DNA from 3 places in the Streptomyces sp. NPDC048352 genome. Region 3 is predicted to be linked to each of the others. Evidence: predicted binding sites of a transcription regulator. Region 3 holds the regulator's gene; each other region holds the start of a gene.

Region 1 (10,005 bases), on a different contig from region 3:
CCGGCCTTCCTTGTCCTTGGCGGCGTTCGGGTACTGCTCGGCCTTGACGAAGTCCTTGACCGTGATGAGGCCCTTGAGGATGCCCGCGTCGTCGACCAGCGGCAGCTTCTCGATCTTGTGGCGGCGCAGCAGCTCCATGGCGTCCACGCCGGAGATGCCGACCTTGCCGGTGACCAGCGGCATCGGGGTCATGACCTCGCGCACCTGGCGGCTGCGGTCCGGCTCGAAGGCCATGTCGCGGTTGGTGACGATGCCGAGCAGCTTGCCCGCCGGGTCGGTGACCGGGACGCCGGAGATGCGGAACTTCCCGCAGAGCTCGTTGGCCTCGCGCAGCGTCGCGTCCGGGTGCACCGTGATCGGGTCGGTGACCATGCCGGACTCGGAGCGCTTGACCAGGTCGACCTGGTTGGCCTGGTCGGCGATGGAGAGGTTGCGGTGCAGTACGCCGACGCCGCCCTGGCGGGCCATCGCGATGGCCATGCGGGCCTCGGTGACCTTGTCCATGGCGGCGGACAGCAGCGGAACGTTCACCCGGACGTTGCGCGAGATGAGGGAAGAGGTGTCGATCTCATCGGGGGCCATGTCCGACGCGCCCGGCAGCAGCAGCACGTCGTCGTAGGTCAGTCCGAGCGTGGCGAATTTGTCGGGCACTCCGTCGGCGGTCATGACACCTTCCCAAATGGTCTTGCTCAGCGCGGATGTCCATGCTAACGGGATCCCGAGGCGTCTCATTCCACGACCAAGGTCAACCGGAAGATTCGTCGGTTCCTACGACAGAAAGGGAGCGAAACGGAACACGCACCTCCGAGCGCGGCGATCACCTCTTGGCGATCACCGCTCGGGAATCACTGCTCGGCGAGCGCGCGCAGCCGGCTGAGCGCGCGGTGCTGGGCCACCCGCACCGCGCCCGGGGACATCCCGAGCATCTGACCGGTCTCCTCCGCGGTCAGCCCGACGGCCACCCGCAGGACGAGCAGCTCGCGCTGGTTCTCCGGCAGGTTCGCCAGGAGCTTCTTGGCCCAGGCGGCGTCGCTGCTGAGCAGCGCGCGCTCCTCCGGGCCCAGCGAGTCGTCCGGCCGCTCCGGCATCTCGTCGGAGGGCACGGCCGTGCTGCCGGGGTGCCGCATGGCGGCGCGTTGCAGGTCGGCGACCTTGTGCGCGGCGATGGCGAAGACGAAGGCCTCGAAGGGCCGGCCGGTGTCCCGGTAGCGGGGCAGTGCCATCAGCACCGCCACGCAGACCTCCTGCGCGAGGTCCTCCACGAAGTGACGGGCGTCACCCGGCAGCCGCGACAGCCGGGTGCGGCAGTAGCGCAGGGCGAGCGGGTGCACGAAGGCCAGGAGGTCGTGCGTGGCCTGCTCGTCCCCCTCGACCGCACGGCGTACGAGCGCGCCGACGGCCCCGGCGTTGCCGCCCTTGGCGGCGCCGGTGGGGCCTGTGGCCGCAGGTGACCCCGGGGCCTCGTCGTCGCGCATCAATCCATGGTGCCTTGGCGCGGAAGCGTTCGCGGCACCGCGGTCCGTGTTGTGCATCGAAGCGTTATGAGCGGGTGCGCCGGAACTCGTCATCTGCGCCCTCCCCTCCGCTCGGCCCGAATCGTCGTCCCGGAGGACTCGACCTCTCCAAGAATGCGGCACACCATCAAGGATGCGGCATCGCGCCCGAAGCGACACGTCCCCCGGATTGTGCCCCGCCAATCCCCGGCGGAACACCGGGTGCGGCGGGACCGTCCCTCCGGCGGCGCGGGCGGACGCCCGCCGCCCCCGCCCGCCGGCGGCGGACGGGACCGGCCGCGCCGGCCGCCGGCCGCCGGTGCCGCGGTCAGCGGACGAGACCCCAGCGGAAGCCGAGTGCCACCGCGTGCGCCCGGTCGGAGGCGCCGAGCTTCTTGAACAGCCTGCGGGCGTGCGTCTTGACCGTGTCCTCGGAGAGGAAGAGCTCGCGCCCGATCTCCGCGTTGGACCGGCCGTGGCTCATGCCCTCCAGGACCTGGATCTCGCGCGCGGTCAGGGTGGGGGCGGCCCCCATCTCGGCCGAGCGCAGGCGCCGGGGCGCCAACCGCCAGGTGGGGTCGGCGAGCGCCTGGGTGACCGTGGCCCGGAGCTCGGCGCGCGAGGCGTCCTTGTGCAGGTAGCCGCGGGCGCCGGCGGCGACCGCGAGGGCCACGCCGTCCAGGTCCTCGGCGACCGTGAGCATGATGATGCGGGCACCGGGGTCGGCGGACAGGAGCCGGCGGACCGTCTCGACACCGCCCAGGCCGGGCATCCGTACATCCATCAGAATCAGGTCGGAGCGGTCGGCACCCCAGCGGCGGAGGACTTCCTCGCCGTTGGCAGCCGTCGTCACACGCTCGACGCCGGGCACGGTGGCAACCGCGCGACGGAGCGCCTCTCGGGCAAGCGGGGAGTCGTCGCAGACGAGGACGGAAGTCATGACCGCCCTCCGCAGCTGCTGATGCGCGTCACCTTGAGCCTCCAGGCTGGGTACGTATCGTCACCTGTGCGGTCGACGCCCTCGGACACCTGTCCGGGAACTTCTCGTTTCAACCGCACTCGCTCTCTCAACGATGGTCACTCGAAAGAGTTACGGGTCGGACGGACACCTTCGGCACTCTACGTGAGGAAGCGATCACCGTGCCGGAGCCACCAGCCATCTGTCCTCCATCTGGAGGTATGCCCTATTTGGCGGCTTTCCTTCCGTTTGCCATGTGTCTGAGGCTAGATTCCCAATGAGTCATATTTACATCTACTACGACAGTAGGTGTGGAGACATGGACCGTATCCGCCTCAGTACCGGCACCAAGAGGACTACCCATGGCAGATTTCTCCCGCCTCCCCGGACCGAACGCCGACCTGTGGGACTGGCAGCTGCTGGCCGCCTGCCGCGGAGTCGACAGCTCCCTCTTCTTCCACCCGGAAGGCGAGCGGGGCGCGGCCAGGAGTGCGCGCGAGGCCTCGGCTAAAGAGGTCTGCATGCGCTGCCCGGTGCGTTCGGAATGCGCGGCGCACGCACTCGCCGTCCGCGAGCCCTACGGGGTCTGGGGAGGGCTCACCGAGGACGAACGCGAGGAGCTGATGGGCCGCGCACGCCACCGCCTGATCCCCGCCTCCAGCACGATCGGCCCCCTCCCTCCGCACTGACGGCCGGCCGGACGCCCGACGCACACACCCTCGAAGCGGACACCCCCGACGAACATCCATCCGAAGAATCGTTGCCTCGTATCCGCGCGCGCTTCCGGGCGTGTCGCGACCGACTCCGGTCCGGGCCGTCACCCGTCCGGCCGTACACCCCCGTACGGTCAGCGCGCGGCGGCCCGCACCAGCTCGCCCAGGGTCGCCGCCACGGCCGGTACGCGCGCCAGGTCCGGCAGGGTCAGCGCCACGATCTCCCGCTCCACGACCGGCTCCACGGCCAGGATGCTCACGCCCTTCGCCCGTACGGACTCCACCGCCAGCTCCGGCAGCACCGCCACCCCCAGCCCCGCGCCGACCAGTCCCACCACGGCCGGGTAGTCGTCGGTGGCGAAGTCGATCCGCGGGGTGAACCCCGCCCCCTCGCACACCTCCACCAGGTGGCGGCGGCAGCGCGGGCAGCCCGCGATCCACGGCTCCCCGGCCAGCTCCGCCATGCCCACCCGCCCGGCGCCGGCCAGCGCGTGGCCCTCGGGAACCAGCCCGACGAGCCGGTCGGTCAGCAGCGGCGTGACGACCAGGTCCTCCCACTCGGCCGCGCTGCCCGCCGCCGGTCCGTCCCCTCCGTACCGGAAGGCCAGCGCCACGTCGCAGTCGCCCTCGCGCAGCATCTCCACCGACCGCGGCGGCTCCGCCTCGACGAGGGAGATACGGGTCCCCGGGTGCTCGGCGCGCATCGCCGCGAGCGCCGTCGGCACCAGCGTGGAGCTGCCGCTCGGGAAGGAGACGAGCCTGACCCGCCCCGCGCGCAGCCCGGCGATGGCCGCGACCTCCTCCTCGGCGGCCGTCAGCCCGGCCAGGATCCCGGCGGCGTGCCGCACCAGCGCCTCGCCCGCCTGGGTCAGCCGCATCTCGCGGCCGGTGCGCACGAGCAGCGGGGTGCCGGCTGACTGTTCCAGCGCCTTCATCTGCTGGGAGACGGCGGGCTGGGTGCAGCCGAGCTCGCGGGCGGCGGCGGAGAAGGAACCGGTCCCGGCGACAGCGCGCAGGATCCGCAGGTGGCGTGCCTCAATCACCCTTCGAGCATAAGGCCGGCTTTGATCCTGGCGCCAATATCCCGCCGCCGCTTTGGGCAAGGACGACCGGGGACGGACGGGGGCCGACGCGGGCGGCTATTTTGCGCACATGACGACTGCGCTGATCACTGGATCCACGGCGGGCATCGGTGCCGCCTTCGCCCGGCGGCTCGCCTCCCAGGGCCACAACCTCGTACTGGTGGCCCGCGACACCGAGCGGCTGGCCGAGCAGGCCACCGAACTGCACGACCGGCACGGCATCGAGGCCGAGGTACTGGCCGCGGACCTGTCCACCGAGGAGGGCATCGCATCCGTCGAGACCCGTCTCGGGGACCGTACGCACCCGGTCGACCTGCTCGTCAACAACGCGGGCTTCGGCAACAAGGGCCGCTACCTCGAGGTCTCGATGGCCGACGAGCTGACCATGCTGAAGGTGCACATCGAGGCGGTGCTGCGGCTGACCTCGGCGGCGACGGAGTCGATGCGCTCGCGCGGCCGCGGCGGGGTCATCAACGTGGCCTCGGTGGCCGCCTTCGTACCGCGCGGCACCTACGGCGCCAGCAAGGCCTGGGTCGTGCAGTTCACCCAGGGCGCGGCGCGGGACCTCGGCGGGACCGGGGTGCGCCTGATGGCCCTGTGCCCCGGCTTCGTGCGGACCGAGTTCCACCAGCGGGCCGGCATGGGCACGGACAACATCCCGGGCTGGCTGTGGCTGGACGCGGACAAGCTGGTGGCCGCCGCGCTGGCCGACCTGGCGCGCGGCAGGACCGTGTCGATCCCGGACCCGCGCTACAAGGCGCTGATGGGCGTGGTGAAGCTGACGCCGCGCGGACTGCTGGGCGGCGTCTCCTCGCGGACGGGCCGCAAGTACGGGCCCCAGTGAGCGCGGAGCCCGTCGGCTGATCTGGCGACCTGCCGGGCGATCTGCCGGTGACCCGCCGGTAGACCGGCCGAATGGGGGAATTATTCCTAAAATGGACATGTCCCATCCAGCCCGGGAGACGGCCATGACATTCGTACAGATCATCGATTACAAGACGCGCCGGCAGGACGACCTCAACAGGCTGCTGGACCAGTACGTCTCGCAGAGCCAGGGCAAGCGCACCGTCACCCACAGCGTCGTGGGCAAGGACCGCGAAGCCGACGACCACTACGTGGACATGGTCGAATTCCCCTCGTACGAAGACGCCATGAAGAACTCTCAGCTCCCGGAAACGGACAGGATGTTCCAGGAGATGATGTCCCTCTGCGAGGGGATGCCCACCTTCACCAACCTGGACGTCGTCCGTGACGAGCACCTCAACACGCGGCTGGCGAACCGCATGTTCGAGGAGATGGCGATGAAGGGCGACATGTCGGTCGCCGACGAGATCTTCGCGCCGGACTACCGCGACCACGACATCGGGAACCCCCAGGACAAGACCGGTCCCGAAGGGATGCGCGAGGACGTGGAGATGTGGCGGGGCGGCTTCGACTTCACCTTCACCCGCAACGCGCAGATGGCCCAGGACGACTACGTCACCACGCTGTGGACCTGGGAGGGCACGCACAAGGGCGAGTTCATGGGCATCGCCCCGACCGGCAAGAGCTGCACGATGACCGGTACGACCGTCTTCCGTTGCGAGGACGGAATGATCAAGGAAGGCTGGTGGCACTACGACGCCATGGGCCTCATGAAGCAGCTGGGCGCCATGTAGCCGCAACGCCGCACGCCGCACACGCAAAGGCCCTGGTCACCACCGCTCGGCAGTGGTGACCAGGGCCTTTTCACGCGTCAGGCGCGAAGGGCGGCGCGTCAGGCGTCAGCCCGCTGGCCTCAGTGGCTGTGGCCGTGACCGTGGCCGTGACCGGCCTCGGCCTCTTCCTCGGCCGGCTTCTCGACGACCAGGGTCTCGGTCGTGAGCAGCAGGGAGGCGATGGACGCGGCGTTCTCCAGCGCGGAGCGGGTGACCTTGACCGGGTCGATGACGCCGGCCTTGACCAGGTCGCCGTACTCGCCGGTGGCGGCGTTGAAGCCCTGGCCCTTGTCGAGCTCGGCGACCTTCGAGGTGATGACGTAGCCCTCGAGGCCGGCGTTCTCGGCGATCCAGCGCAGCGGCTCGACCGCGGCGCGGCGGACGACCGCGACACCCGTGCCCTCGTCGCCGGCCAGGCCGAGGTTGCCCTCGAGGACCTTGACGGCGTGGACGAGCGCGGAGCCACCGCCGGAGACGATGCCCTCCTCGACCGCGGCGCGGGTCGCCGAGATGGCGTCCTCGAGGCGGTGCTTCTTCTCCTTCAGCTCCACCTCGGTGGCGGCGCCGACCTTGATGACGCAGACGCCGCCGGCGAGCTTCGCCAGGCGCTCCTGCAGCTTCTCGCGGTCCCAGTCGGAGTCCGTGGACTCGATCTCGGCCTTGATCTGGTTGACGCGGCCCGCGACGTCAGCGGCGTTGCCGCCGCCGTCGACGATGGTCGTGTCGTCCTTGGAGATGGTCACGCGGCGGGCGGAGCCCAGCACGTCCAGACCGGCCTGGTCGAGCTTGAGGCCGACCTCCTCGGCGATGACGGTGGCACCGGTGAGGGTCGCCATGTCCTGGAGCATCGCCTTGCGGCGGTCACCGAAGCCGGGGGCCTTGACCGCGACCGCGTTGAAGGTGCCGCGGATCTTGTTGACGACGAGGGTGGAGAGGGCCTCGCCCTCGACGTCCTCGGCGATGATCAGCAGCGGCTTGGAGCCACCCGCCTGGATGACCTTCTCCAGCAGCGGCAGGAGGTCCTGGATGGAGGAGATCTTGCCCTGGTTGATCAGGATGTACGGGTCGTCGAGGACGGCCTCCATACGCTCCTGGTCGGTGACCATGTAGGGGGAGAGGTAGCCCTTGTCGAAGGCCATGCCCTCGGTGAACTCGAGCTCCAGGCCGAAGGCGTTGGACTCCTCGACGGTGATGACACCGTCCTTGCCGACCTTGTCCATCGCCTCGGCGATGAGCTCGCCGACCTGGGCGTCCTGCGCGGAGAGCGCGGCCACGGCGGCGATGTCGGACTTGTCCTCGATCGGGCGGGCGGTCGCGAGGAGCTCCTCGGACACGGCCTTGACCGCGGCGTCGATGCCCTTCTTCAGGGCGGCCGGGGAGGCGCCGGCGGCGACGTTGCGCAGACCCTCGCGGACCAGCGCCTGGGCCAGCACGGTCGCGGTGGTGGTGCCGTCACCCGCGATGTCGTTGGTCTTGGTCGCCACCTCCTTCACCAGCTGCGCGCCCAGGTTCTCGTACGGGTCGTCCAGCTCGACCTCGCGGGCGATGGTGACACCGTCGTTGGTGATGGTGGGGGCGCCGAACTTCTTGTCGATGACGACGTTGCGGCCCTTGGGGCCGATCGTCACCTTGACCGTGTCGGCAAGCTTGTTGACGCCGCGCTCGAGGGCGCGACGGGCGTCCTCGTCGAACTTCAGGATCTTCGCCATGGGAGCGGTTCAGCCCTCTCGAAAAATCGGGTTTAACGAACCGCGCCCCTCGCCGCCCGGCAAATCAGCGGGGTGACCAGGGGCGCAGCTCAAGCAAACTTCGTGAAGCGAATTACTTCTCGACGATCGCGAGCACGTCGCGAGCCGAGAGGACGAGGTACTCCTCGCCGCTGTACTTCACTTCGGTGCCGCCGTACTTGCTGTACAGCACGATGTCGCCGACGCTGACGTCCAGCGGGAGACGCTGGCCGTCCTCGAAGCGGCCCGGGCCCACCGCGAGGACGACGCCCTCCTGGGGCTTCTCCTTCGCGGTGTCCGGGATGACCAGGCCGGAGGCCGTGGTCTGCTCGGCGTCGAGCGGCTGGACCACAATGCGGTCCTCAAGCGGCTTGATGGCAACCTTGGAGCTGGCGGTCGTCACGATCCGACCTCCCCCTTCGGAGATCCGGGGTTAACTGTCTGAGGTGGCGACCAGGTCGATCCGTCGTCGCGGGTGCCGGACCTGCCTGTCGCTGTGTTGGCACTCACCAGGGGCGAGTGCCAGGTGCGAGACTATTCCGGCGATTAGCACTCGGTCAAGCGGAGTGCCAACACGGACCGTCGGTTCCACGTATTCCGGCCGCCGAACCCCCCGTTCGGCTGAACACCGACCCTTCGGGCCCGTCCGCCGGGCAAGGAACCACAGGGGGGGTGTGAACGTCTTAGACGATATGAAGATAAAGCGCCTCAATGCCGAGCAGAACGGCCCCAGGTCGACCGCTGCGACGACCCCGGCCGCTCCGGGCGGCGCACCGTCTTCTCCTCCCCCTCCCCCCGCGCGTTCATCCGCCCCGCCGCCGCCCCCTCCGCAGCCGGAGGCGGGCGCCCTCGCCGGCGGCGGCGTCCCGTGCGCGGCCTGAGGCCCCTGACGGTGGCGGGCGCCCGCCGCCGCACCGAAGCGCTGCTGCTGCTCCTGGTCATCGGCATCGCCGTGTTCGGCCACGTCAGCGCCGGGCTCGCCATGAACGGCGAGCTGCCGCAGCACCTCACCAGCTTCGTCATCAGCATGACGCTGCTGTCCCTGGTGGGACACCTGGGCATCCGCCGGTTCGCGGCGTACGCGGATCCGCTGGTCTTCCCGCTCGCCATGCTGCTGACGGGACTCGGGCTGGTGCTGATCCACCGGCTCGACCAGGGCTACATCGAGCGCTGGGACTCGACGGCCAACGCGCCCGACCAACTGCTGTGGACGGTGGTCGGGGTCGCCGCCTGCCTCCTCGTGGTGGCGCTGCTGCGGGACCACCGGCTGCTCCAGCGCTTCATCTACATCACCATGGCCGTCGCGCTGGTGCTGCTGATCGCCCCGGCGTTCTTCGGCGCGGACACGTACGGCGCGAAGCGCTGGATCATCCTGTTCGGCTTCTCGCTCCAGCCCGGCGAGTTCGTGAAGATCATGATCGCCGTCTTCTTCGCCGGCTACCTGGTCGTCCACCGGGACTCGCTGGCCCTGACGGGCCGCAGGTTCCTGGGCGTGCGGCTGCCCCCCATGCGTCAGCTCGGACCGATCATCACGGTGTGGATCCTGTCGCTGCTCGTCCTGGTCTTCGAGCGCGACCTCGGCACGTCGCTGATCTTCTTCGGCGTCTTCGTGGTGATGCTGTACGTCGCCACCGAGCGCACCAGCTGGATCGTGTGCGGCCTGCTCATGGCGGCGGCGGGAGCCTTCGTGGTGGGTTCGACCGAACCCCACGTCAAGGCGCGCGTCGCGGCCTGGCTGAACCCGCTGGCGATCTACTCGCCGAACCCGCCGCCGGGCCTGAACTCGGAGCAGTCCGCGCAGGCGCTGTTCAGCTTCGGCACCGGCGGCGTCTCGGGCACGGGCCTCGGCCTGGGCCACCCGGAGCTGATCAAGTTCGCGGGCCGCAGCGACTTCATCCTGACGACGGTCGGCGAGGAGCTCGGCCTGGCGGGGGTCATGGCCGTCCTGCTCGTCTACGCCCTGCTGGTCCAGCGGGGCCTGCGCATGGCGCTGGCCGCGCGGGACCCCTTCGGCAAGCTGCTGGCGGTGGGCCTGGCGGCGGCACTGGCGCTCCAGGTGTTCGTGGTCGCCGGCGGCGTCACGGGCCTGATCCCCCTGACCGGCAAGGCGCTCCCCTTCCTGGCGAAGGGCGGCTCCTCCCTCCTGGCCAACTGGATCATGATCGCCCTGCTCCTGCGCATCAGCGACAGCGCGGAACGCCAACGCGAGGCCGATGCCCTCGGCCCGGCGGAGACCACGATCACCCCGGTGGTCGCGGGGGTGGGGAGGGCCTAGGGGGTGTCCGCACAGTAGCGCCGGCCGCCCGAAGGGCGGGCCCTGCGGCGTCTGGTGCCG
Region 2 (10,005 bases), on a different contig from region 3:
GGCGCCTTCGCCGGGCTCGTCCTCGGCGGCCTCTTCCTGCCCCTGGTGATGCTCGGCCTGCACCAGGCCCTGATCCCCATCCACACCACCCTGATCGAGCAGTCCGGCTACACCGTCCTGCTGCCGATCCTCGCCATGGCGGGCGCGGGCCAGGTCGGCGCGGCCCTCGCCGTCTACTGCCGCCTCCCGCGCAACGGCTCGATCCGCACCACCATCAAGTCCGCGCTCCCGGCCGGCTTCCTCGGCGTCGGCGAGCCGCTGATCTACGGCGTCTCCCTGCCGCTGGGCCGCCCGTTCGTCACCGCCTGCGCCGGCGGGGCGGCGGGCGGCGCGTTCGTCGGCCTGTGCAACCAGCTGGGCGTCGCCTTCGGCTCCACCGCCATCGGCCCCTCGGGCTGGGCCCTGTTCCCGCTGCTGGACGGTACGTCGGGCATGGGCCTGACCGTCGCCGTCTACGCGGGCGGCCTCGCCGTCGGCTACCTGGTCGGCTTCGCCGCCACCTACTTCTTCGGCTTCACCCCGCGCATGCTGGCCGACCTGGACACCGGCCCCGGACCCGCGGACCCCCCGGGCACGGCCTCGGCCAAGGAGCCGGCCCTGGCCTGACCCCTCGGCTGCGGGCGGACCCGTTACGGACGCCCCGGCTCGGGAAGCCCCCCGGCGGCGGTGCGCAGGAAGCGGACCAGGTCCTCCACGGAGTAACCCAGCTTCGGGCCCCGCTCGGCCGCCATCAGGAGCAGCTGGCCGAGGGTCTCGGCGCCCCAGCCGTCCGTCCCGTCCGGCGACCACCCCCACAGCTTCTCGATGCCGAGGTCGTCCATCAGCAGCCCGTACCCCTCCCGGACCTCCGCGCACACGGCGGCGACCGCATCCAGCAGCCGTGCGCCGGGCCGCTCGCAGCGCAGCCCGAAGTACCCGCCGATCTCCTCGGGCACGCACCCGCGCGGCGGCTCCGCCTTGAGCCGGTCGTAGCGCGCGTCCTCGTACGGGGGACACTCCCCCACCGGGCAGTGGATCAGCGTGAACCGCTGCCACCCCGGCGGCGGGGGCGGCTGCGGACGCCACCCCGTGACCCCGAACGCCTCCTGCACCTGCGCCGTCGCCTCGTCCGCCGTGTCGGCGCTGCGCGTCTGCCGCCGCTCCCCGTCGTCCCCGACGGCCGTCCACGCCCCGCCGGCCCCGTGCGGGCTGGCCCTTACGGCGAGCCCGAGCCCCGGGCGCCGCCATCCGCCGCCGGGCAGGTCCGCCTCCAGCCCGCGCAGCTTCCAGCCGAGCTCGAACGCGAACTGGGCCGCGTCCACCGACCCGCTCACGCGCCGTTCCGCTCGTGCAGTACGGCCGCCAGCCGGAGCGCGGTGTCGAGGTTGCAGCGCCCGAGGTCGACCAGCGGCAGGCCGTACGTTCCGGCGGCGGAGACCGGGTCGACGCCGAGCGACGGGAAGACCACCCCGACCCCGTCGAGCGCGCCCTTGAGCTGCCGCACGGCCTCCTCGGCCGCGAGCATCCGCTCCTTCGCCGTCATCACCATGACATGTCACCTTTCGCTCTGAGTAATCAGATTCTGCACTCAGAGTGGCGGCTCGCGGACTAGCCTTTCAACGACGGCCAGCCGACAACCACACCTGTTGGATCGGGAGTTGCCATGCCGGGAAAGAACCTGGACCCCTCTTCGTCACCCCGCGCCCTGCTCGGCGCCGAACTGCGCGTCGCGCGTGAACGCGCGGGCCTGAGCCAGAGCGAGCTGGGCGAACCCCTCTTCGTGAGCGGCTCGTTCATCGGCCAGCTGGAGGCCGGCACGCGCCGCATGCACCTCGAACTCGCCCGCCAGATAGACGAGATCCTCGGCACAGGCGGGTTCTTCACCCGCAACTGCGGAGCGGCGGCGAAGAGCAAATACCCGGACCACTTCGCGGCGGCGGCCGAGGCCGAGGCTCTGGCGAAAGCGATCCGGGAGTACGCGCCGCTGATCATCCCGGGCCTGCTCCAGACGGAGGCGTACGCGCGAGCGGTGTTCCGCGCGTACCAGCCGACGGCCTCGCAGGAGGTAATCGACGAGCTGGTCGACGCACGGCTGGCCCGCTCCGCCCTCCTCGCTGATCCAACAACCCCCCTGTTGTGGTGTGTGCTTGACGAGGCCGTCCTGCGTCGAGTGGTCGGCATCCAGGCCGCCATGGCCGAGGCACTACGCCATATCGCGGCTCTGATCCGGTCGCACCGAATCATCGTCCAGGTACTCCCGTTCAGCGCGGGAGCGCATGCCGCCTTGGGCGGCCCGCTCAGGCTCATGTCCTTCGAGGATGCTCCCCCGCTCGCCTACGTCGAAGCATTGGGTACCAGTCAGCTGTTGGACGATCCGGCCACGGTCTCTCAGCACACCCTGACCTACGATCTCCTCACGGCCAGTGCGATGCCCCCGCGCGAGTCTCTGGCCCTGATCGAGTCCGTGGCGGAGGAGTACGAACATGCCGAACGTGCCTAAGTACGACCTGTCAACGGCCACCTGGCACAAGTCCAGCTACAGCGCCGGGGATGGCGGCAACTGCCTGGAGATGGCCACCTGGCGGAAGTCCACCCACAGCGGGGGAAGTGGCGGCGACTGCGTCGAGGTCTGCGACGCGCACACCGACCTCGTCCCCGTGAGGGACTCCAAGCAGCCCGAAGGCCCGCACGTGGTGTTCCACGCACGGGCCTGGGCCGATTTCATCGCGGCACTCTGACCGTCAGAGGCCCGACGAGAACAGCAGCTGGTTCGGCGTGCCCTTGCTGACGGAGGTCAGGACGTCCTTGGTGGACTCCTCGTTCAGGAAGTTGGCGATGTCCGCCGGGAGCTCCGTCGGGTGTGCCTGCTTGTAGAGGGCGGCGACGCCCGTGACGTGCGGCGCGGCCATGGACGTCCCGTTCAGGGCCACGCTGCCGCCGCCGAGGCGGGCGGAGACGATCTCCTGGCCGGGGGCGTACAGGGCGACGCACCGGCCGTAGTTCGAGAAGGTCGTCTCCTCGTCCCAGCGGTTGGACGCCCCGACCGTGACCACGCGGTCCGACGACGCGGGCGAGACGTTGCAGGCGTCCTGCGCGTCGTTGCCCGCCGCGACGACCGGCAGGACGCCCGCGTCGGAGAGGGCGTTGGCGGCGTTGTTGACGGCGTCGGACTTCGGGCCGCCCAGGGAGGCGTTGAGCACGGCGGGCTGCTTGGCGTTCTTCGCCACCCAGTCCATGCCCGCGATGATCCCGGCGTAGGAGCCCTTGCCGTCGCAGCCGAGGACGCGGACGCTCACCAGGTTCGCCTTGCGCGCCACGCCGTACGAGGAGCCGGCGACGGTGCCCGCGACGTGCGTGCCGTGGCCGTTGCAGTCCTGGCCCTTCTGGGTCGCGGCGTCCGCCATCGCGTCGAAGCCGAAGGTGGCGCGGCCGGCGAACTCGGTGTGCGCGTAGTCGATGCCGGTGTCGAGGATGTACGCGTTCACCCCGGCGCCGCTGCCCTGGACGGTGAAGTTGTCGTTCAGCGGCAGGCTCCGCTGGTCGACCCGGTCCAGGCCCCAGGAGGTGGACGGCGCCCTGGTCGCGCTCGGGGCGGAGGGGACCGGGACGGAGGTCACCCGGGTGTCCTCCTCGACCGCCTTCACACCGACGACCATGCGCACGGTCTCCAGCTGGAGCGCGGTGAGGGGGGCCGCGAAGCCGTTGACGGCGGTGGAGTAGACGTGCTTCGGCTTCAGCTTGAGCGTCTTCGCGAGCTTGGCCGCGTCCATGCCCTTGTCGAGGGTCACGATGTACTCGCCGGGCACGGCGTCGGCGGACGTCCGCAGCGGTGCCGGGGTCGCCTCCGGCGTGTCCGCGGACGACGCCGTGCCGACGGCGACGGGGGCGAGGGTGATGAGGGCGGCGGTTGCCACACGTGCGATCAGGCGCATGAGGGAACTCCCGAGAGGAAGGGGTGGTGTGGCCGCCCCGGGGGCAGCGGTGCGCGGGCACCTTCCGGAATGCGGCCGTCCCCTTCTTCGGTCGTCCCCCGAGCGGCACTTGAACCGACCAGCCCGCTTGGCCCACGGGCCCGGCGCCGTCCGGCAGCGGTTCCCCGCGCCCGGTGCAGAAAGGATCCTTCCTGGTTGACGCCCTGAGCCGTTCACCTGCCCGGACGTCCGGGGAGCGGTCCGGCAAGTTCACCCGTACGGGGAGGGTCCCGCGCACCCGTCGAGGGGGCGCACGCGTTCTTCACCTCCGCCCGTGCGCGCCGCGCCGCCCGGGTCGTTGACCGGGGCGGGCGCGCGTGATGACCTCCCGGTCATGCGCAATCGCCCGAGCCGGCCCCTGCGGGCGGCCGCCGTCGCCGCCGCCGCACTGGCCGCCGTAGCCGCCCTGCCCGTCGCCCTGCCCGCCCACGCCGCGCCCGCGCCCGCCGCCTGGGCGGTCCCGGCCGCCGACGAGCCGTCGTACCTCGTCAGCGTCCGGGAGGGCCTCGACCCGGCCGCCGTCGCGGCCGCCTACGGGATCCGGCCGACGCACGTCTTCCGCGAGGTGGCCAACGGCTTCGCCGCCCGCCTCACCCCCGAGCAGGTGGAGGCGCTGCGGGACACCCCGGTCGTGGAGTCCGTCGAGGAGGACGGCGCGGCGACGGGCGTCCCCGCCTGAGGGCCGTCTCCCTCAGGTCCGCAGGACGCGCAGCCGCGACACCTCGTACGACATCTCGGTGAGGCCGGGGCCGGGCGCGGGGTGGTAGCGGCCGGCGGAGACGGACAGGTTGACGATCAGGTACGCGTGCCAGCCCCGGCCGACGCCCCGGCCGTCGGAGTAGACGCGCCGGCCGTTGACCCACCAGACGACGGATCTGCGGCCGAACTCCACCTCCAGGTCCAGCCACGCGCCCGGGTGGACGGCCGGGTCGCGGTGGTAGCGGTGGGCCTGGCGGACGTGGTTGGACAGCTCCAGCAGGTCGGGGTTGTCGGGGTGGTACTCGAAGACGTCGATCTCCTGGCCCCCGTCCCGCCAGGTCCAGATGGCGGGCCAGGCGCCGGTCTCCTCCGGCAGCCGGACCCGGGCCTCCAGGACGTCGCCGGTGCGGACCTCGAAGCCCTCGTCGCTGCCCTCGGTGGTGAGCAGCCCGGCGTCCCAGTTCCCGTCGGGGCGCAGGGTCGCGCGGAAGGTGCCGGTGCGGCTGTAGGCGGGGTCGGCGGTCAGGTGGTCGAGCTTGTTGTCGCCTGGGTTGACGGGGCCGCCGTCGGGATAGGCCCAGGAACGGCCCGCCACCCACTGGGCGGCGGAGGAGAAGTCGGCGGTGAAGACGGGCGAGAGGCGGCGCGGCGTCACGCGCCGTAGCCATGCGAGCGGTGGCGTGACCATACGGTGCCTATGCCCCGGCACGACCCGAACGCACCGCGATTTTTGCGGAGAGTAGTTGCGCGAGCACGGTCCGTCGTGCGCCCCCTGCGCACCGGCGCGGACACACCGCGGCCCCGGCACTCGGGGGTGCGGGGGCGGCGGCACGGGCGCGGGCGACCGGTCAGGTCCCGGGCGCGCAGGTGAGCGTGAACGTCAACGAGTCGGCCACGTTGCCCGCCGAGAGGTTGGCGACCACCTTGGGGGCCGGTTCATTGGGCGCCCCGCGCGTGGGGGACTTCACGACGAACGGACCGGTCGGGGTCTCCGGGGCGTTGAACTTGAGGGAAGGCGCGGACTGCTTGCCCTGGCCCGACCAGAAGTAGTCGACCTCGCCGGTTCCGGTACCGGTGAACTTGCCCTGGAACGTGACGTTCTGCGGCTTGGAGCAGTCGACCGCTGCGGGAGTGGTGGACGCGCCCGTGATGTCCGCGTCGGTGATCCGGACCTTGACGGGCGCGGGCGGCCTGGGATCCTTGGTGCAGCCTGTCTTCCGCTCGTTCCTGCCCCAGCCGCTCGTCACGGTGTAGGCGCCCTTCTTGACGTCCTCTTCCGTGACGGAGCCCGCGCCGTTGGCGTTGCGCTGGAATTTCTCCGGGCCCGACACCCTGAGCAGCTGACCGCCCCTGAAGCCGGTCATCACCAGGTCGTACTCGACGGGATTCGTGCCGGGGGCCACGACGAGCTTGCAGGCCGCCTGGGGGGCGGCGGACGGCGTGAGCGGGGCGGGGGCGGCCTGGGCGGCCATCGTGGGCGGCATGGCGACCGCGGTGACCAGGAGCGGGGCGAGAAGTGCATAACGGGCATGCCTGTTCATGCGTTCCCTCCTTGCCGGGAAAGCACCGATGGAGGCGGACGTCTCGATGGCGCGAGCGCGCCGAGGGCCCGGGTGCGATGAGGCGGGGGAGGAGGGGGCGCACACGGCCTCGTCCACCTCGGACCCGCCCGCCTGGACCGGCAGTTCAGCGGTCCAGAACCCGCGCGCCGGGCACCTGCGTCCAGTTCCAGGCTAGCTCCGCGGGCTTATGGCGGCACGCCGGGCCGCCACCGCCCACACCCGCCGCCCACGCCCGCGGCGTCACCCGTGCGAGGAACCCCGCGCCGCTTCGATGAAGGCGCGGATCAGCCCGGGGTCCTTCACGCCGCGCTCCCGCTCGACACCGCTGGAGACGTCCACGCCCCAGGCCCGCGTCGCCTCGACGGCCTCCCGCACGTTGCCCGGGTTCAGCCCGCCGGCCAGCAGCCACCGCCCGGCGGGCGCCCGGAATTCCGCGGACCCCCAGTTCCAGGGCTTGCCGGAGCCCGGGTCGGGGGCGTCGATGAGCAGCAGGTCCTCCCCGTACTCCCCGCACCGCCCGACGTGCTCGGCGGTGGCGCGCAGCAGCGTACGCCCCGGGGCACGCAGTTCCGCGTAGTGTGCGGCCGGTTCGTCGCCGTGCAGCTGTACGCCGCGTACGCCGCTCTCCTCGGTGAGCCGGCGCACCTTCTCGACGGACTGCCCGCGGAACACCCCGACGGTCAGCACCCCGCCCGGCACCCGCGCGGCCAGCTCCCGGGCCTCGGCGGCGCCGATGGTCCGGGGGCTGCCGGGCGCGAAGACGAACCCGACGGCGTCGGCCCCGGCCGCCACGGCCACGTCGACGTCGTGCACGGTCCGCAGCCCGCAGATCTTGACGAACAGATCGCTCATGTCCCCAGTCAATCAAAACCCGGGGACCGATGGTGATCCGTCCCGGCAGCCGGGCACCGCCGTCCGTCTCCGGGAACGCCCGAGGGCGGCACCCCGCCGGGGGTGCCGCCCTCGTTCGAGAACAGCCGATCAGCCAGAGGCGGATCAGAAGTCCATGTCACCACCCGGCATGCCGCCGCCCGCGGGGGCACCGGCCTTCTCGGGCTTGTCGGCGATGACGGCCTCGGTGGTCAGGAAGAGCGCGGCGATGGACGCGGCGTTCTGCAGGGCGGAGCGCGTGACCTTCGCCGGGTCGATGATGCCCTCGGCGATCATGTCGACGTACTCGCCGGTCGCGGCGTTCAGACCGTGGCCGACGGCCAGGTTGCGCACCTTCTCGACGACGACGCCGCCCTCGAGACCGCCGTTGACGGCGATCTGCTTCAGCGGGGCCTCCAGCGCGAGCTTCACGGCGTTGGCGCCGGTCGCCTCGTCACCGGTGAGCTCGAGCTTCTCGAAGACCGAGGAGGCCTGGAGCAGGGCCACGCCACCACCGGCGACGATGCCCTCCTCGACGGCCGCCTTCGCGTTGCGCACGGCGTCCTCGATGCGGTGCTTGCGCTCCTTGAGCTCGACCTCGGTCGCGGCACCGGCCTTGATGACGGCCACGCCGCCGGCCAGCTTCGCGAGGCGCTCCTGGAGCTTCTCGCGGTCGTAGTCCGAGTCGGAGTTCTCGATCTCGGCGCGGATCTGGTTGACGCGGCCCTGGACCTGGTCGCTGTCACCGGCACCGTCGACGATGGTGGTCTCGTCCTTGGTGATGACGACCTTGCGGGCGCGGCCGAGCAGGTCGAGACCGGCGTTCTCCAGCTTGAGGCCGACCTCCTCGGAGATGACCGTGCCGCCCGTGAGGATGGCGATGTCGCCGAGCATGGCCTTGCGGCGGTCGCCGAAGCCCGGGGCCTTGACGGCGACGGACTTGAAGGTGCCGCGGATCTTGTTGACGACCAGGGTCGACAGGGCCTCGCCCTCGACGTCCTCGGCGATGATCAGCAGCGGCTTGCCGGACTGCATGACCTTCTCCAGGAGCGGCAGCAGGTCCTTGACCGAGCCGATCTTGGAGTTGACGATCAGGATGTACGGGTCGTCCAGGGACGCCTCCATACGCTCCATGTCGGTGGCGAAGTACGCCGAGATGTAGCCCTTGTCGAAGCGCATGCCCTCGGTGAGCTCCAGCTCCAGACCGAAGGTCTGGGACTCCTCGACGGTGATGACGCCTTCCTTGCCGACCTTGTCCATGGCCTCGGCGATGAGCTCGCCGATCTGGGTGTCGGCGGCGGAGATGGAGGCCGTGGAAGCGATCTGCTCCTTGGTCTCGACATCCTTGGCCTGGGCCAGCAGGGCAGCGGAGACGGCCTCGACGGCCTTCTCGATACCGCGCTTGAGGGCCATCGGGTTGGCACCGGCGGCCACGTTGCGCAGGCCCTCGCGGACGAGCGCCTGGGCGAGGACGGTGGCGGTGGTCGTACCGTCGCCGGCGACGTCGTCCGTCTTCTTGGCGACTTCCTTGACCAGCTCGGCGCCGATCTTCTCGTACGGGTCCTCGAGCTCGATCTCCTTGGCGATGGAGACGCCGTCGTTGGTGATCGTGGGCGCGCCCCACTTCTTCTCAAGGACGACGTTGCGACCCTTGGGGCCAAGGGTGACCTTGACGGCGTCGGCGAGCTGGTTCATGCCACGCTCGAGACCGCGCCGGGCCTCCTCGTTGAACGCAATGATCTTGGCCATCTGAAGTGGTCCTCCAGGACTGGGGTTCCCCCTACGCCGCCAGGCGTCAGGGGAGGGTGGATTGCTCCGGACCGCGCCCGCGCCCGCGACGGACGGCCTGCGGACCCGGCGGTTCCTTCCCGCCGGACCCTGCGGGCCTCACCGGCCCGGTCCTCGTCTGAGTAGCACTCTCACCAGGAGAGTGCTAACGCCAATGATTAGCACTCGACCCCCGCGAGTGCAAGCGGCTTCCGGCAACACGCAGGCGACCTGGGGCCGACACGCAGGAGGGGCCCGCATCCCTGTCCAGGATGTGGGCCCCTCATGCGTGTGTGCGAGCGTCGGTGGCCGATCGCGCTTCGACTCAGCCGGCCGCGAGCTTGACCATGTCAGCCTGCGGACCCTTCTGGCCCTGCGAGATCTCGAACTCGACCCGCTGACCCTCTTCAAGGGTGCGGTACCCGTCCATCTGGATGGCGCTGTAGTGGACGAACACATCCGCACCACCGTCGACCGCGATGAAGCCGTAGCCCTTCTCCGCGTTGAACCACTTGACGGTGCCCTGAGCCATGCCTAACTCCCCTATTACTGGCCCTTGCGCGGGACCGCACTTCGCGGTCCCGGGTCAGAACTTGCGCCGGAACGCCTCGACCGCGGCTGAATGTATCCGCACCGGTGCTGTCAGCAACAGGTCAATCCGCCGAGAAATCTGGACACGCGGAAAGCTTGAAATAGAGTGAAAATTTGCAGTATTCCAGGGCAACTCGGGCCAGACAAGCGGCACCAAAGGCCCAAAAGGCACGCGCATGTTGACTCAATGTCAACCATCCGGCGGCCCGCTCATATGCGGCGGGCAAGAACAGCGGAGGGGACTGCCCAACTCTACCGCGCCCAATCAAGCAGAATTGCCCCCTCCGCTTATTAGCGGAGGGGGCAATTCTGTTTATGAAAGGTCAGCGCGTCACCCGCGCGTCAGCAGCCGCCGGCGACGGCGGGGATGATCGAGACGCCCGCGCCGTCCGGCGTCGCCGTCTGCAGGCCGCCCTCGAAGCGCACGTCGTCGTCGTTGACGTAGACGTTCACGAAGCGGCGCAGCTTGCCCTGGTCGTCCAGGACGCGCGCGGCGATGCCCGGGTGGTTCTGCTCCAGGGAGTCGATGACCTCGGCGAGGGTCGAGCCCTCGGCCGGGACCTCGG
Region 3 (10,005 bases):
CATGGACTGCATCGTGCCACGTCCCGACCACCGGGCCGAATCACCGCATTCGCCTGGCATAGTCCGCTTCCCCGGCACTGTCCTCGCATCGCCGGGGGCGGTGGGGCGGGAAGCACGGAGCCCGGTCCGGGACGCCCCGGACCGGGCTCGTACGAGGCCTTCGGGGCCGCTCAGGTGCGGCCGTTGAACGCGTCCTTCAGGCGGCTGAACAGGCCCTGCTGGCCGGGCGCGAACTGGCCCGTCGGCCGCTCCTCGCCGCGCAGCTTCGCGAGCTGGCGCAGCAGCTCCTCCTGCTGGGCGTCCAGCTTGCCGGGGGTGGTGACCTCGACGTGGACGATCAGGTCGCCCCGGCCGCCACCGCGCAGGTGGGTGACGCCCCGCCCGTGCAGGGGGATGGCCTGGCCGGACTGGGTGCCGGGCCGGATGTCGATCTCCTCCATGCCGTCCAGCGTCTCCAGCGGGCACTTGGTGCCCAGGGCCGCGGCCGTCATGGGGATGGTGACCGTGCAGTGCAGGTCGTCCCCGCGCCGCTGGAAGGTCGGGTGCGGCAGCTCGTGGATCTCCACGTACAAGTCGCCGGCGGGGCCGCCGCCGGGGCCGACCTCGCCCTCGCCCCCGAGCTGGATCCGGGTGCCGTTCTCGACGCCGGCCGGGATCTTGACCGTGAGGCTGCGGCGGGAGCGGACCCGGCCGTCGCCCGCGCACTCGGGGCAGGGGGTCGGGACCACGGTGCCGAAGCCCTGGCACTGCGGGCAGGGGCGCGAGGTCATGACCTGGCCCAGGAAGGACCGGGTGACCTGCGAGACCTCACCGCGGCCGCGGCACATGTCACACGTCTGCGCCGAGGTGCCGGGGGCGGCGCCCTCGCCGGAGCAGGTGGTGCAGACGACGGCCGTGTCGACCTGGATGTCCTTGGTCGTGCCGAAGGCGGCCTCGTCCAGTTCCAGGTCCAGGCGGATCATGGCGTCCTGGCCGCGGCGGGTCCGCGAGCGCGGGCCGCGCTGCGAGGCCTGGCCGAAGAAGGCGTCCATGATGTCGGAGAAGTTGCCGAAGCCGCCCGCGCCGAAGCCGCCCGCGCCGCCACCGCCGCCCGAGGAGGACAGCGGGTCGCCGCCGAGGTCGTAGACCTGCTTCTTCTGCGGGTCCGAGAGCACCTCGTAGGCCGCGTTGATCTCCTTGAAGCGCTCCTGCGTCTTCGGGTCCGGGTTCACGTCCGGGTGGAGTTCACGCGCGAGGCGGCGGAAGGCCTTCTTGATCTCGTCCTGCGATGCGTCGCGGCGTACGCCGAGTACGGCGTAGTAGTCCGTGGCCACTTACGACTCCGCCAGGATCTGTCCGACGTAACGTGCCACTGCGCGTACCGCTCCCATCGTTCCGGGGTAGTCCATGCGGGTCGGTCCGACCACGCCGAGTTTGGCGACTGCTTCGCCGCCCGAACCGTAGCCGACGGACACGACCGACGTGGAGTTGAGCCCCTCGTAGGCGTTCTCGTGCCCGATCCGTACGGCCATCCCCGACTCACCGGCCTCGCCGAGCAGCTTGAGGAGCACGACGTGCTCCTCGAGTGCTTCGAGCACCGGCCTGATCGTCAGGGGGAAGTCATGTCCGAAGCGCGTGAGGTTGGCGGTGCCGCCGATCATCAGCCGCTCCTCCGCCTCCTCCGCCAGCGTTTCGAGAAGGGTCGCGATGACGGCCTTGACGGTCGCCCTGTCGTCGATCTCGAACGACTCCGGAAGGTCCTGCACCAGCTGCGGCACGTCGGTGAACCGACGGCCGACGACCCTGCTGTTGAGCCGCGCCCGCAGGTCGGCGAGGGAGTTCTCGCCGAAGGGGGTCTGGGTGTCGACCATGCGCTGCTCGACCCGGCCGGTGTCGGTGATCAGTACGAGCATCAGCCGGGCCGGGGCCAGCGACAGCAGCTCGACGTGCCGGACGGTGGAGCGGGTCAGCGAGGGGTACTGGACGACGGCGACCTGGCGGGTGAGCTGCGCGAGCAGCCGTACCGTGCGGCCGACGACGTCGTCGAGGTCGACGGCGCCGTCCAGGAAGTTCTGGATGGCGCGGCGCTCGGGCGTCGACAGCGGCTTGACGCCCGCCAGCTTGTCGACGAACAGCCGGTAGCCCTTGTCGGTGGGGATCCGGCCGGCGCTGGTGTGGGGCTGCGCGATGTAGCCCTCCTCCTCCAGCACGGCCATGTCGTTGCGCACGGTGGCGGGCGAGACGCCGAGGCGGTGGCGTTCCGTGAGGGCCTTGGAGCCGACGGGCTCCTCCGTCCCGACGTAGTCCTGGACGATGGCGCGCAGTACCTCGAGTCTGCGTTCACTGAGCATCGCGCACACCTCCGGATGCGAGTCGGTCTCGGTCGTGGCCGCCGTGGCCGGTCCTGGCTGGCTGGCACTCAGCGGGTGGGAGTGCCAGAGATCCCCCGGTCAGTGTACGGCCGGGTAGTAGTCCGGGGGCAAGGGCGGCCCGCCAGGGTAGCGTCGCCGCATGGACGTGCGTTGGGAAGAGGCGGGCTGGGAACGGGTCACCGGACGGGTCGGCCGGCGGCGGCTTCCGGTGTGGGACTGCACCGTGGGGCTGGTGGTGGGGGACGATTCGGTGCTGCTGGTCGACCCCGGATCGGGTGTGCGCGAGGGCGCGGGGGTGCGGGCCGAGGCGGAGCGGCTGACGGGCCGGCGCGTGACCCATATCGCATTCACCCACGGACATTTCGACCACGTACTGGGCGGTGCGGCCTTCGCCGGCGCCGAGTTCTACGGTGCGGTCGGCCTGGACCGGCAGCTGTCGACCCCGACGGGCCGCGAGGAGGTACGGGCGAGCGCGGTCCGGCACGGGCTGGCGGAGGCGGAGGCCGCCGAGGCGGTGGACCTGCTCCAGGCGCCCCGGCACCTGGTGTCGGGCGAGTGGACGCTCGAGCTGGGCGGGGTGCAGGTGCTGCTGGCCAACGTGGGGCCCGCGCACTCCCAGCACGACCTGGCCGTCTTCGTGCCGGGCGAGCGGGAGGCGGTGTTCTGCGGGGACCTGGTCGAGGAGTCGGGCGAGCCCCAGGCCGGCGGGGACGCGGTGCCGGGCCAGTGGCCCGCCGCGCTGGACCGGCTGCTGGCCCTGGGCGGCGACGACGCGGTGTACGTGCCGGGTCACGGAGCGCTGGTCGACGCGGGCTTCGTGCGTGCGCAACGCGCCACACTGGCGGCCCGGTTCGGCGTGTCGCGGGCGTGAGGGCGGCGGCTCTCCTAGGGTCGGCCGGATGCGTGAGTACTCCCCCGACCTGACCCCGCAGTGGAAGCGCGCCAAGGCCGTGCCGGAGGTGCCGGCCGACCCGGACCTGGTGGTCGAGGTGGCGGGTACGGACTTCTGCGGCGCGGTGGTGGCCTGCGAGGCGGGCACGGTGACCCTGGAGGACCGGTTCGGCAAGCGGCGCGTGTTCCCGCTGGAGCCGCGCGGCTTCCTGCTGGACGGCGCGGTGGTGACCCTGGTGCGCCCGTCACGGGCGCCCGCCACGCCCGCCAGGACGGCCTCGGGCTCGGTGGCCGTCCCGGGTGCGCGGGCCCGGGTGGCGCGGGCCGGGCGGATCTACGTGGAGGGGCGGCACGACGCCGAGCTGGTCGAGCGGGTGTGGGGCGACGACCTGCGGATCGAGGGGGTGGTCGTGGAGTACCTGGAGGGCGTCGACGACCTCGCGGCGGTGGTCGCGGAGTTCGCCCCGGGTCCGGACGCCCGGCTGGGGGTGCTGGTGGACCACCTGGTGCCGGGCTCGAAGGAGTCCCGCATCGCGGCCTCGGTGACCGGGCCGGACGTGCTGGTCGTGGGCCACCCGTACGTGGACGTCTGGCAGGCGGTGAAGCCGTCCGCGCTGGGCATCCGGGCGTGGCCCGAGGTGCCGCGCGGCCAGGACTGGAAGACGGGCGTCTGCCGGGCCCTGGGCTGGCCGCCGAACACGGGGGCCGCCTGGCAGCACATCCTGTCGCGGGTGTCCTCGTACCGGGACCTGGAGCCGACGCTGCTCGGCCGCGTCGAGGAGCTGATCGACTTCGTCACGGCGCCCTGAGGCGCGGCGCGCCGAGGGCACCGCACTGAGGCACGGCACGCAGAGGCACGGCACGCCGAGTCACCGCGCACCGCCGGACTCGCCCACCTTCGAGTGACAGTGCGTGTGCGGAGCGCCACGAAGGGCAAGGGTGCTCACCATGATCACCTTTGCTCTGCGGCAGCGCGCCGTCCTCGCCGCGACCGTGCTCGCCGCCGCCCTGCTCCCGCCCGCCTCCGCCTCGGCCACGGCGCAGGCCGCCCCGGCGAACTCCTGTCCGCGGGTGACCGACCACCTCTTCGCCGCGGCGGACAAGACCGTCGTGGTGGAGCGCATCACCCCGTCGCCGTCCTGGCGGATCAACTGCAAGCAGCTCTACCGCTCCGACGGCCGTCCGCCGTCGGTGGTCTTCGAGGAGGGCTTCAAGCCGAAGGCGCCCCTGGACGGCCAGTACGACATCGAGCAGTACGTGCTGGTCAACCAGCCCTCCCCGTACGTGTCGACCACCTACGACCACGACCTGTACAAGACCTGGTGGAAGAGCGGCTGGAACTACTACATCGACGCCCCGGGCGGGGTGGACGTCAACCAGACCATCGGCGACACCCACAAGTACGCCTCCCAGGCGGAGGTCGCCTTCCCCGGCGGCATCGACCGCTCCTTCATCGTCGCGGTGTGCCCGGTCGACAAGACCTCCAAGACCGAGATCATGGACGAGTGCCAGGACAACCCGCACTACAAGCCCTGGCGCAACAGCTGGCCGAGCTGACCCCGCCCGTCCGCCGGGACCTGGTCAGTCGACCAGGTCCCGCACCACCGCGTCGGCCAGCAGCCGCCCGCGCAGCGTCAATACCGCCCGCCCCGCCCCGTACGGTCCAGCCTCCAGGAGGCCGTCGGTGAGGGCGCGGCGGGAGGCTGCGAGGCCCGTCGGGGCCAGCAGGGACAGCGGGACGCCGTCCACCAGGCGGAGCTCCAGCAGGATCCGCTCCACGCGCCGGTCCTCCGCCGACAGCAGCTCGCGTCCCGCGCCCGGCGAGCGGCCCTCGGCCAGGGCGGCCGCGTACGCACCGGGGTGCTTCACGTTCCACCAGCGCACCCCGCCCACGTGCGAGTGCGCTCCGGGGCCCGCGCCCCACCAGTCGGCGCCGCGCCAGTACAGCTCGTTGTGCAGGCACCGCCCGGCCTCGGAGGTGGCCCAGTTCGACACCTCGTACCAGGAGTACCCGGCTGCGGCCATGACGGAGTCGGCGATCAGGTACCGGTCGGCGTGGACGTCGTCGTCCGTCATCGGGACCTCGCCGCGGCGGATGCGGCGGGCCAGCTGCGTGCCCTCCTCGACGATCAGGGCGTAGGCGCTGATGTGGTCGGGGCCGGCGCCGAGCGCGGCCTCCAGGGAGGCGCGCCAGTCGTCGTCGGACTCGCCCGGGGTGCCGTAGATCAGGTCGAGGTTGACGTGCTCGAAGCCGGCCGCGCGGGCCTCGGCGACACAGGCCTCGGGGCGACCGGGGGTGTGCGTGCGGTCCAGCACCTTCAGGACGTGCTGCTTCGCGCTCTGCATGCCGAAGGAGATCCGGTTGAAGCCGCCGGCGCGCAGCTCCGCCAGGTACGCCGGGTCCACGGACTCCGGATTGGCCTCGGTCGTGACCTCGGCGTCCTCGGCCAGCCCGAACTCGTCGCGGATCGCAGCGAGCATGCGGACGAGGTCCCGGGCGGGCAGCAGCGTGGGCGTGCCGCCGCCGACGAAGACGGTCCGCACGGCGCGCGGGTCGTCCCCGAGCACCTTGCGGGCCAGGCGGACCTCGTCGATCAGGGTGTCGGCGTAGTTCTCCCGGGAGGCGAGGACGCCGCCGGTGCCGCGCAGCTCGGTGGCGGTGTAGGTGTTGAAGTCGCAGTACCCGCAGCGCGTGGCGCAGTACGGGACGTGCAGGTAGAACCCCAGCGGCCGCGCCCCGGCGCCCTCCAGGGCGTGCGACGGCAGGGAGCCGTCTTCGGGCATGGGTTCACCGTCGGGCAGTGCGGAAGGCATGCGCCCATTGTCCCGCACCGCCCCATGGTCGTTTACGCCTCGGGCTACGCCTCCCTGGAGCCCTCGTACATCTCCTCGATGAGGTGCTTGAACTCACGCTCGACGACGGGCCGCTTCAGCTTGAGGCTGGGGGTGAGGTCTCCGTGCTCGACGTCGAGGTCGCGCGGCAGGATGCGGAACTTCTTGATCGTCTGCCAGCGCTGGAGGCCCTCGTTGAGGGTCTGGACGTAGGTCTCGATCAGCCGGTCGGTCTCCGGGGCCGCGAGGACCTCGGCGTACGTCCTGCCCTCCAGGCCGTTCTCGACGGCCCAGCCCAGGATCGCGGGCTCGTCGAGGGCGATCAGGGCGGAGCAGAAGTTCCGGTCGGCTCCGTGGACGACGATGGTCGACACGTACGGGCAGATCGCCTTGAACTGGCCCTCGATCTCCGCCGGGGCGACGTACTTGCCGCCGGAGGTCTTGATCAGGTCCTTCTTGCGGTCGGTGATGCGCAGGTAGCCGTCCGGGGACAGCTCGCCGATGTCGCCGGTGTGCAGCCAGCCGTCGCTCTCCAGGACCTCGGCGGTCTTCTCGGGCTGGCCGTGGTAGCCCTGCATGATGCCGGGGCCGCGCAGCATGACCTCGCCGTCGTCGGCGATGCGGACCTCGGTGCCGGGGAGCGGCTTGCCGACGGTGCCGGTGCGGTAGGCCTCGCCCGGGTTGACGAAGGAGGCCGCGCTGGACTCGGTCAGCCCGTAGCCCTCCAGGATGTGGATGCCGGCGCCGGAGAAGAAGTAGCCGATCTCGGGTGCCAGGGCGGAGGCGCCGGAGACGGCGGCGCGCAGCCGGCCGCCGAAGGCCTCGCGGAGCTTGGAGTAGACGAGGGCGTCCGCGATCTTGTGCCTGGCGGTGAGGGCGAGGGGGGCGGTCGCCCGTCCGGTGCGGCGGTAGTTGTCCTGGGTGACCTTGGCGTACTCGCGGGCGACGCCGACCGACCACTGGAAGATCTTGTACTTGGCTCCGCCGCCGGACCGGGCCTTGGCGGCGACGCCGTTGTAGACCTTCTCGAAGATGCGCGGGACGGCCGCCATGTAGGTGGGCTGGACGACCGGCAGGTTCTCGATGATCTTGTCGATGCGGCCGTCGACGGCGGTGACGTGCCCGACCTCGATCTGGCCGGAGGTGAGCACCTTGCCGAAGACGTGGGCCAGCGGCAGCCACAGGTACTGGACGTCGTCCGCGTGGATCATGCCGGTGGCCACGGTGGCCTTGGCCATGTACGACCAGTTGTCGTGCGGCAGGCGGACGCCCTTGGGGCGGCCGGTGGTGCCGGAGGTGTAGATGAGGGTGGCGAGCTGGTCGGGGGTGATGGCCGCGATCCGCTCCTTGACCGCCGCGGGGTGCTTGGCGAGGTACTCCTTGCCGCGTTCCTCCAGCTCGGCGAGGGAGAGCACCCAGCCCTCCGGATCGCCCTCGGCGGGGACGGCGTCGGCCGCCTCCAGAACCACCACGTGGGCGAGTTCGGGCAGGTCGGCGCGGCGCTCGCGGGCCTTGGCCAGCTGGGCGGCGTCCTCGGCGATCAGCACCCGGCTCTCGGAGTCCGCGAGGATGAAGGAGGACTCCTCGGCGTTGGTGCTCGGATAGATGGTGGTCACGGCGCCGCCGGCGCACATCACGCCGAGGTCGCACAGGATCCACTCGACGCGGGTGTTGGAGGCGAGCGCGACCCGGTCCTCGGCGTGCAGGCCCAGTCCGATGAGGCCGGCGGCGATGGCGAAGACCCGGTCGGCGGCCTGGCCCCAGCTGAGCGACTTCCAGTCGTCGGGACCGCCCTCACGGCCCGCCGCGGCCACGGGGAAGCGGTAGGCCTCCGCGTTCGGCGTGGCGGCGACGCGGTCAAGGAAGAGGGCCGCCACGGTGGGCGGGCGGTTCTCGATCAAGGTCTGTGTGTCGCTCACGGACGTCCTCCGGACCACGCGGCAGGGCCTGTTCGGGCATGACTTCAGGCATGACTTCGGGCTTGTAACTGGCGAGTAACCAGTGTTCAGAGTAGGGGGCGTGCGGCTGGCGCGTAAGGGCCACCCGGCGGCCGATTCATAACGAAACAGGCCCCCGAGCGTACGCTCGGGGGCCTGTTTCGCATACGGCGCTACTTCTTCTTGCCGCCGGACTCGTCGCTGGACAGGACGGCGATGAAGGCCTCCTGCGGGACCTCCACGGAGCCGACCATCTTCATCCGCTTCTTGCCTTCCTTCTGCTTCTCCAGCAGCTTCCGCTTGCGGGAGATGTCACCGCCGTAGCACTTGGCGAGGACGTCCTTGCGGATGGCGCGGATCGTCTCGCGGGCGATGACGCGGGAGCCGACGGCGGCCTGGATCGGCACCTCGAAGGCCTGCCGCGGGATGAGCTCGCGCAGCTTGGCCACCAGGCGCACGCCGTAGGCGTAGGCGGCGTCCTTGTGGCAGACGGCGGAGAAGGCGTCGACCTTGTCGCCGTGCAGCAGGATGTCGACCTTGACCAGGCTGGAGGACTGCTCGCCGGTGGGCTCGTAGTCGAGGGACGCGTAGCCGCGCGTCTTGGACTTCAGCTGGTCGAAGAAGTCGAACACGATCTCCGCGAGGGGGAGCGTGTAGCGGATCTCGACGCGGTCCTCGGAGAGGTAGTCCATGCCGAGCAGGGTGCCGCGGCGGGTCTGGCAGAGCTCCATGATCGCGCCGATGAACTCGCTGGGCGCGAGGATCGTGGCCCGTACCACCGGCTCGAACACGTCCGAGATCTTGCCCTCGGGGAATTCGCTCGGGTTGGTGACGGTGACCTCCTTGCCGTCCTCCAGCACCACCCGGTAGACCACGTTGGGCGCGGTGGCGATCAGGTCGAGGCCGAACTCGCGCTCCAGGCGCTCGCGGACCACGTCCAGGTGCAGCAGGCCGAGGAAGCCGACGCGGAAGCCGAAGCCCAGCGCCGCCGAGGTCTCGGGCTCGTAGACCAGCGCGGCGTCGTTGAGCTGGAGCTTGTCCAGGGCCTCGCGCAGGTCCGGGTAGTCCGAGCCGTCCAGCGGGTACAGGCCCGAGAAGACCATCGGCTTCGGGTCCTTGTAGCCGCCGAGGGCCTCGGTCGCACCGTTGTGCAGGCTGGTGATCGTGTCACCGACCTTGGACTGCCGGACGTCCTTCACGCCGGTGATGATGTAGCCCACCTCGCCGACGCCGATGCCGTCGGCCGGCGTCATCTCCGGGGAGGAGACGCCGATCTCGAGCAGCTCGTGGGTGGCGCCGGTGGACATCATCCGGATGCGCTCGCGCTTGTTGAGCTGGCCGTCGACGACACGGACGTAGGTGACGACGCCGCGGTAGGAGTCGTAGACCGAGTCGAAGATCATCGCGCGGGCGGGGGCGTCCTTGACGCCGACCGGGGCCGGGACGGTGGCGACGACCTTGTCGAGCAGGGCGTCCACGCCCATGCCCGTCTTCGCCGAGACGCGCAGGACGTCGTCCGGGTCGCAGCCGACCAGGTTCGCCAGCTCCTCGGCGAACTTCTCCGGCTGGGCGGCCGGCAGGTCGATCTTGTTGAGCACCGGGACGATCGCGAGGTCGTTCTCCATCGCCAGGTACAGGTTGGCGAGGGTCTGCGCCTCGATGCCCTGGGCGGCGTCCACCAGCAGGATCGTGCCCTCGCACGCCGCGAGGGAGCGCGAGACCTCGTAGGTGAAGTCGACGTGCCCGGGGGTGTCGATCATGTTCAGGATGTGCGTGCTGCCCTTGCCCGGCCCCTCCGTGGGCGCCCAGGGCAGACGGACCGCCTGCGACTTGATGGTGATGCCGCGCTCACGCTCGATGTCCATGCGGTCGAGGTACTGGGCGCGCATCTGCCGCTGGTCGACCACACCGGTCAGCTGGAGCATCCGGTCGGCGAGGGTCGACTTGCCGTGGTCGATGTGCGCGATGATGCAGAAATTACGGATCAGCGCCGG

The links. The regulator HrcA, encoded in region 3, represses chaperone genes, less so after heat shock. The targets are predictions, from matches to a motif close to TTNGCACTCNGNNNNNCNGAGTGCNAA.
Region 1: groES (co-chaperone GroES) is a predicted target of HrcA. The motif match lies at 8,217-8,243, and genes of this name have one in related genera.
Region 2: groL (chaperonin GroEL) is a predicted target of HrcA. The motif match lies at 8,992-9,018, and genes of this name have one in related genera.

What each region holds. Positions count from the first base shown of each region.
Region 1 covers NZ_JBEZKZ010000055.1:49-10,053, reverse strand. Annotated here, with positions in the region: gene guaB (IMP dehydrogenase) at 1-666, opposite strand, end outside; gene AB0D45_RS24675 (sigma-70 family RNA polymerase sigma factor) at 846-1,475, opposite strand; gene AB0D45_RS24670 (response regulator transcription factor) at 1,822-2,433, opposite strand; gene AB0D45_RS24665 (WhiB family transcriptional regulator) at 2,814-3,140, shown strand; gene AB0D45_RS24660 (LysR family transcriptional regulator) at 3,299-4,207, opposite strand; gene AB0D45_RS24655 (SDR family oxidoreductase) at 4,317-5,090, shown strand; gene AB0D45_RS24650 (ester cyclase) at 5,215-5,904, shown strand; gene groL (chaperonin GroEL) at 6,024-7,652, opposite strand; gene groES (co-chaperone GroES) at 7,765-8,073, opposite strand; gene AB0D45_RS24635 (FtsW/RodA/SpoVE family cell cycle protein) at 8,539-9,945, shown strand.
Region 2 covers NZ_JBEZKZ010000024.1:5,801-15,805, forward strand. Annotated here, with positions in the region: gene AB0D45_RS15150 (PTS transporter subunit EIIC) at 1-606, shown strand, start outside; gene AB0D45_RS15155 (hypothetical protein) at 630-1,313, opposite strand; gene AB0D45_RS15160 (hypothetical protein) at 1,310-1,528, opposite strand; gene AB0D45_RS15165 (helix-turn-helix transcriptional regulator) at 1,643-2,479, shown strand; gene AB0D45_RS15170 (DUF397 domain-containing protein) at 2,463-2,717, shown strand; gene AB0D45_RS15175 (S8 family peptidase) at 2,721-3,911, opposite strand; gene AB0D45_RS15180 (protease inhibitor I9 family protein) at 4,285-4,629, shown strand; gene AB0D45_RS15185 (beta-glucanase) at 4,642-5,304, opposite strand; gene AB0D45_RS15190 (hypothetical protein) at 5,498-6,190, opposite strand; gene AB0D45_RS15195 (phosphoribosylanthranilate isomerase) at 6,452-7,063, opposite strand; gene groL (chaperonin GroEL) at 7,208-8,830, opposite strand; gene AB0D45_RS15205 (cold-shock protein) at 9,174-9,380, opposite strand; gene AB0D45_RS15210 (MoaD/ThiS family protein) at 9,782-10,005, opposite strand, start outside.
Region 3 covers NZ_JBEZKZ010000033.1:21,038-31,042, reverse strand. Annotated here, with positions in the region: gene AB0D45_RS18790 (nitronate monooxygenase) at 1-3, opposite strand, end outside; gene dnaJ (molecular chaperone DnaJ) at 171-1,313, opposite strand; gene hrcA (heat-inducible transcriptional repressor HrcA) at 1,314-2,330, opposite strand; gene AB0D45_RS18775 (MBL fold metallo-hydrolase) at 2,491-3,222, shown strand; gene AB0D45_RS18770 (DUF3097 domain-containing protein) at 3,251-4,051, shown strand; gene AB0D45_RS18765 (ADP-ribosyltransferase) at 4,191-4,799, shown strand; gene hemW (radical SAM family heme chaperone HemW) at 4,824-6,056, opposite strand; gene AB0D45_RS18755 (long-chain fatty acid--CoA ligase) at 6,101-7,993, opposite strand; gene lepA (translation elongation factor 4) at 8,185-10,005, opposite strand, start outside.